Regions from separate parts of the Pedobacter sp. GQ55 genome, predicted to be linked through region 2. Evidence: riboswitches for the same ligand, from Rfam matches in the RefSeq annotation. Region 2 holds a riboswitch; the other holds the start of a gene.
The links. A riboswitch is a leader RNA that binds a small molecule or an ion and turns the genes downstream of it on or off. The one in region 2 is predicted to bind S-adenosylmethionine.
Positions count from the first base shown of each region.

Region 1: another riboswitch for S-adenosylmethionine. It lies ahead of AC6CH7_RS18355 (cysteine desulfurase family protein); the one in region 2 lies ahead of AC6CH7_RS24720 (O-acetylhomoserine aminocarboxypropyltransferase/cysteine synthase family protein).

Region 1 is NZ_JCAXEI010000007.1:105,259-108,731, forward strand. Features, by position in the region: gene AC6CH7_RS18350 (peroxiredoxin family protein) at 1-224, opposite strand, end outside; gene AC6CH7_RS18355 (cysteine desulfurase family protein) at 743-1,879, opposite strand; SAM riboswitch class I at 1,964-2,075, opposite strand; gene AC6CH7_RS18360 (sterol desaturase family protein) at 2,409-3,473, shown strand, end outside.
Region 2 is NZ_JCAXEI010000015.1:92,294-95,766, forward strand. Features, by position in the region: gene AC6CH7_RS24710 (lipocalin family protein) at 1-353, opposite strand, end outside; gene AC6CH7_RS24715 (trans-sulfuration enzyme family protein) at 472-1,590, shown strand; SAM riboswitch class I at 1,749-1,862, shown strand; gene AC6CH7_RS24720 (O-acetylhomoserine aminocarboxypropyltransferase/cysteine synthase family protein) at 2,102-3,406, shown strand; gene AC6CH7_RS24725 (homoserine O-acetyltransferase family protein) at 3,432-3,473, shown strand, end outside.

The sequences.
Region 1 (3,473 bases), on a different contig from region 2:
CGGCGAGTGCCATTTAAAAGGGTAAACACTGCATGTTGAGGATCTTTTCCTTTTAGTTCGAAATTAAAGGGAACCTGCGATTCGCTTACGGTAAATACGCCGCGCCATACGCCCTCTTTAATAAATTTTGCAGGTTCAGGTTTAGTTCCTGCAAGTGCTGCACCACTCAATAAAATACCTGCCGACAGGCATTTAGCTTTAAATAGATAATCTTTTAAGTTCATTGTATAGGGGGTTTTTTAGGTTGTTTAAGAGAATTTTGGGCATAACGATTCCTGCCTCAATAGCCTGGCTATTAGATTCTGACGAATAAATTCAAGAAAATCAATCAGGGAATGCTGTAGAAACTACATGCACATACAACAACAGAATTTTAAATTTTTCATATCACTAGTTAATTTATATTTCTAAAAATCATTTTTTAGAAAATTTTATAAATCATCTATTAATGGTGGAGTTACTAGATGTTGGCAATAAAAATCATCTACTAAGGGGTGGAGCTTTATTAGATTGATGTAAAGGTAATGCTTAGAAATAACAATTCAAAAAAAATCTACTAATTTAGTAGTATTTATTTTTTATGTTATAATTCGGCCTTCTATTAGCCGTTGTTGTATATTGTTAAACGTTTATGAATTAACATCCCGGCGTGTTGCAGAAAGCGAGCTGAATGAACTTTCCACCATTGCATAAAGCCACGCAATCTACACAGCCAGGATGTTAATTTTTACCATTAAGCTCATTATATAGTTACCGCATTATAAATTGCAGAAAGCCTTTCAACGGTATAATCTATTTCTTCCATGGTGTTATACTTACTAAACGAAAAGCGCACCGTATGACGGGATGGATCTGCATTAATTGCTTTAAGCACATGCGATGCCGACCCTGTAGAGCAGGCGCTTCCCCCAGACACAGAAATATTATTCAGGTCCAGATACCCCAATAAGTCATCAGCACCTTCATGTTGTGGCAGGCTAACACTTAACACGGTGTAAAGGCTCTTATCCGCATCGGCCGAATTTCCATTAAACTGCACCCCTTCAATTTCGGCCTTCAATTTAAAGATCATCCTGTCTTTTAGTTTCTGTATATACCTTGCATGTTCATCAATATCGCGGTAAGCAATTTCCAAAGCTTTTGCCAGTCCAATGATTCCATGAATATTTTCGGTTCCTGCACGTAGCCTGCGTTCCTGAGATCCGCCATGAATCAGCTTCGAAAGCTGGATCCCATTTTTACAGTAAATAAATCCTACACCTTTTGGACCATGAAATTTATGTGCCGATGCAGCTACAAAATGTGCCTTCAATTTTGACAGATCATGGCGATAATGCCCAATGGTCTGAACCGTATCTGAATGAAAAATAGTGTTGCTACTACAACAGAGCTCACCAATTAATTCAATATCGTTTAAATTCCCAATTTCATTATTGGCATGCATTACCGATACCAGTGAGCGCTCCTTATTTTTTAATAGTTGCGGTAAATGCTCAACATCAATGTTTCCCTTATCATCCGTATTTATAAAGCTTAGGGTTATCTCACTACGCTTTTTAAGCGCTTCTAGTGTATGCAGAACTGCATGATGCTCAAATGGAGTAGTAATTACGTGTTTAACCTGCTCAGAATACACACTTGATAATATTGCTGTATTATCGGCCTCAGTACCACCACTTGTAAAAATAATTTCATTGGGTGCAGTATTTAAAAGATCAGCAATGGTATTTCTGGCATTTTCAATAGCGTTTTTCACAATTCTTCCATCTTCATGATGTGATGATGGATTGCCAAAATGCTCCAGCAGGTAAGGGATAATCTCCTTATAAACCTCTTTGTCCAGTTGGGTGGTTGCAGCATTGTCTAGATAAATTCTCATTTCTTCCTCCTCTTTTTTAATTAATTGTTTATAATTAATCATTCTGTGATGTCAGCTTATGCAGAAGAGGTACAACTCTTTACCATTTTATCTTTCTCCACATTCGCGGAGCAGGAATTAGCACCTTTTACAAGCAAAGCTCGTACAGGTTGCTAAGACGTCGTAGGGCCTTTCCCTCTGTCTTTCTGGATAAGTAAATTACAAGAACAACTATTGAGTCCCAAATGTATAAATAAAAACTACTAATTTACTAGACTTTATTAAAATAAATTTTAATTCCTATTAATTGGCTTGTTTTACCGCAAAAAAGCAAGAAGAAACGACTTTCATAAAACATTGATAACTACAACATTACTAGGTGTTATACAATGCTTAAACAATCGTTACACAATAGCAAAACAATCTCCATTCGATTTTGGAATGTATAAACATTGAGCAGGGAAACATTGTTATTCGCTAACATATAATTTGAAATAAATACTACTAAAATAGTAGTATTTATTTACATTTGGCTAAGAGGAATTAAATTATGACTAGCCATTTTAACTATTTAGCCTTCGCTATTCCAGCTTTTTTTGTGTTTCTATTTTTAGAGTACGGCATCGCTGTGAAGCTAAAAAAGGCGCATTTATTCAAATATGAAAGTTCAATTTCCAACCTCAGCATAGGCATTGCCGAAAGACTTCTGAATCTCTTTATATCAGCAAGTTTCTACAGCTTATTCTTTTGGATTTATAACAACTACGCACTTTTCAGTATACCAAATACCTGGTGGGTATGGATATTATTGATACTCGTTACAGATCTGGTTTGGTACTGGTATCACCGTTTGGGTCACGAGGTAAACATCCTTTGGGCAGCCCATATCGTACATCATCAAAGCGAAGAATTTAACTTTACCGTATCAGCAAGGATCACCGTTTTTCAGGCTCTGATCAGAAATCTTTTTTGGTGCGTTATACCACTATTGGGGTTTCATCCTACTATGGTGATCACTATTCTTGTTGTCCATGGAGCCTATTCTTTTTTTACCCATACTCAGCTGATTAGAAATTTAGGCTGGCTAGAATACATTCTGGTTACGCCTTCCATTCATGGCGTTCACCATGCCAGCGATGAGAAATATCTTGATAAGAACTATGGAGATGTATTCGTTTTTTGGGACAAGATCTTTGGAACATTCCAAAGGGAAGAAGAACCACCTAAGTACGGTCTTACACATCCCGTAAAAAGTTACAGCTTCTTATGGCAGCACTTCCATTACTACCTTGAAATTTTAGCTGCGTGTAAAAAAGTACCCGACATAAGGACCAAATTAAAAATCGTCTTTGGTCATCCCTCCAGACTGGATCAGGAGATCAGGCCAACGCTCGAAAAGAAATACTTGCAGCACAAAGCCTCCTCTTCTTATCGTTTTAAATTCAGAGGATATTTAAACATACAAATAATTGTCAGTGTAATTCTTTTAACATTGATCACCGGTTTATATCCTTTCTTTGAAACCGCCGATAAGCTGTTTATTGTAGGGTTTGTTCTGCTTACGCTGATCAACTGCGGGGCCTTAATGGAACAAAGAAAATGGATTTACTACCTA
Region 2 (3,473 bases):
TTTTCACCTTCAAAGATCTTTTTGAATTGGAATGTCTCATCTGCAGGACTTACTGACCAGTATATTTTCTGAGTTTTTGCAGTACACGCTCCACCACCTGGTAAGGTATAACTTCCATTACCGCTGTTAGTAAGGCTCCAGGTACTTCCTTGAAAACAAGTGTAAGAACCTTCATCAAATAATGATTTTACTGCTGATTGCGGCAAGCCTTCAAATGTAATATCATTTAAAACCCAATTACCAGTTACATTACCTTTCTTTAAACTTTGAGTTGCACCACCTTTAGGTGAACAACTTTGCAAAACCATTAACGAACTGCATAAAATGGCTGCTATCAGTAATATTCTTTTCATATTCTTCTTTAATTTGATAATTCAATTACATAAATCTTGCCAAAACTCAAGGTGAATAATATTATACCCTTAACTTTGTTACATCTTATGCCCAATCTTAACTTTTAACCCCGTAATAATGAAGCCAGAAACACTTGCAATACATGCTGGAAATTTATACAAAGTCAGTACTAACGATGTCACCCCCCCTATAAATCTATCTACCACCTTCCTGAGAAATGAAGACGGTGGCTACTCTGGTGGACACATGTATAGCAGAGTGAGTAATCCAAATAGATCAGCATTAGAAAATGCGCTTTCAGAATTGGAAAAAGGCGTAGAAGCCTGTGCATTCTCTTCAGGAAATACAGCGGGGATGGCAGTTTTTCAAGCTTTAAAGCCAGGGAGCCATATCATTGCTCCTGATGACATGTACTGGGGTTTTAAAAAACAATTGCAGACGATCTTTAAAGACATCCTTGAAATTGATTTTATAGATCTTACTAACCTTGATAACATAGCAAAATTCATTAAAAAGAATACAGTACTGATATGGGTAGAAACCCCCTCAAATCCATTATTAAAAATTACAGACGTTGCCGGAGTTTCCAAAATTGCTAAGGAAAACAACCTTATCCTTGCCTGCGACAGCACTTTTGCTTCGCCATGCTTGCAAAATCCAATTGATTTTGGGGCTGATATTGTTATGCACTCGTCAACAAAATACATTGGTGGCCATAGTGATGTTCTTGGTGGTGTACTTATCACCGCAGAAAAAAATGAATTTTGGGAAAAGATCAGAAATATACAGCAAGTTGGCGGAGCAGTACCCTCTCCTTTCGATTGTTTCCTGTTGGTAAGAAGCATCAAAACATTGGCATATCGTATGCGTGGCCACTGCGCTAATGGAATGGCTTTAGCATTACACCTGGAAAAACATGCTGCTATTGTAGCAGTTTATTATCCAGGATTAACAACCCATCCTCAGCATGACATAGCAAAAAAGCAAATGACCGGCTTTGGAGGAATGTTATCAGTTTTAGTTAAAGGAGGATCTGATGAGGCCAGAAAAGTGGTTAATAGAGTTAAACTCTTTGCGCAGGCTACAAGTTTAGGTGGAGTTGAAAGTTTAATAGAACACCGTGCATCTGTTGAAGGACCGGACACCAAAACCCCACAAAATTTAATTCGGATATCTGTTGGACTTGAACATATAGATGACTTAATAGCAGATTTAGATCAGGCACTTGCCGGATAAAACCAAGCTAATCCATCAAAAAACCAATTTACAGCGCTGTAAAACAACGAGTTAATAAATATCCAAAATATAATTTTGGATATTTATTAACTTAAATCTACATTTGCAGTATCATTTAGCGAAAGCTAATCAAGTCAACCTTCCTTAATAAAAGGTTTGATTTATAAAGAAGTGGCGAGAGACAGGCTCTTTGACCCACTGGCAACCCTCCCAAGATGGAGAAGGTGCCAATTCCTGACCAAAAGACGTGGTGTCGTTTGGAAAGATAAATTGAAACAAAATGAAAACTGTAAGAATTACTTCAAATCTGTTAAATTATTGTTATCCTCAGCAGGCTAATTGCATGTGCTGTTGCATACTATAATTTACAAATCTTCCTTTTGCATTTCACATTCATACGGAAGGCCCCTTGCAGGGGTACGCTTAACAACCGTATACGTTTCCGAAGCTAAAAATCTTATAACGTATCTAATCAAAAACATAACAGGAACCACTTAAAACTAAATATAACATGTCAACATCACATAAATTCGAAACATTACAAGTACATGCAGGTCAGGAAATTGATCCTACAACAGGATCAAGAGCTGTTCCAATATATCAAACCACCTCTTACGGCTTTAAGAACTCTGAACACGGTGCAAACTTATTTGCGCTAAAGGAATTCGGAAACATTTATACCAGGATCATGAATCCAACAACAGATGTTTTCGAAAAAAGAGTAGCAGCGCTTGAAGGCGGTGTGGCTGCTTTAGCAGTAGCTTCGGGACAGGCAGCTCAATTTATTGCGTTAAATAACATCCTACAAGCAGGTGACAATTTTGTATCCTCATCTCATTTATATGGTGGATCATATAATCAGTTCAAAGTAAGCTTTAAACGTCTTGGTATTGAGGTTAGATTCGCTAATGGTGATGATGCTAATGATTTTGAAACAAAAATCGATGCAAATACCAAAGCTATATATTTAGAAACCATTGGTAATCCGGCTTTTAGTATTGCTGATTTCGAAAAATTATCTGCCATTGCCAACAGACACGATTTACCACTAATAGTAGATAATACTTTTGGTGCAGCCGGTTACCTATTTAAACCTTTAGAACACGGGGCCCATATTGTTGTTCAATCTGCTACCAAATGGATTGGCGGACACGGCACCAGTATTGGCGGAGTAATAGTAGATGGCGGAAATTACAACTGGGGAAATGGTAAATTCCCTCAATTTACCGAACCATCGGAAGGATATCATGGTTTAATTTTTAATGATGTTTTTGGAATTGGTGGTCCCTTTGGAAATATTCAATTCATTATTCGTGCCCGCGTTGAAGGCTTAAGGGATTTTGGCCCGGCCATCTCTCCTTTCAATTCTTTCCTTTTAATTCAGGGATTAGAAACTTTATCGCTTCGCGTGCAACGGCACGTAGACAACACACTTGCACTGGCAACCTGGTTGGAGCGCCATGATGCTGTGAAAAGTGTTAATTATCCTGGACTTGAAAGCAGCCCATACCATGCCAATGCCAAAAAATATTTAAAGAATGGTTTCGGTGCAGTGCTATCTTTTGAACTACATGGTGATAAAGAAAAAGCAACGGCATTGGTAGACAATCTTAAGCTTGTTAGTCACCTTGCAAACCTGGGTGATGCAAAAACCCTTATCATACAACCCTCAGCAACTACGCATCAACAGCTAAGTGACCAAGAACAAATTGCAGCAGGCATTACTGCCAGCCAGCTACGTGTTTCAGTAGGAATTGAACACATAGATGATATCAAGGCTGATTTCGAACAAGCCTTTGCTGCTATAAACAAATAAAATAAAACGCTACAAGATCTAAAGAATGAGTACTACTGCCACATATACGCATACAAAGTTGTTTAAA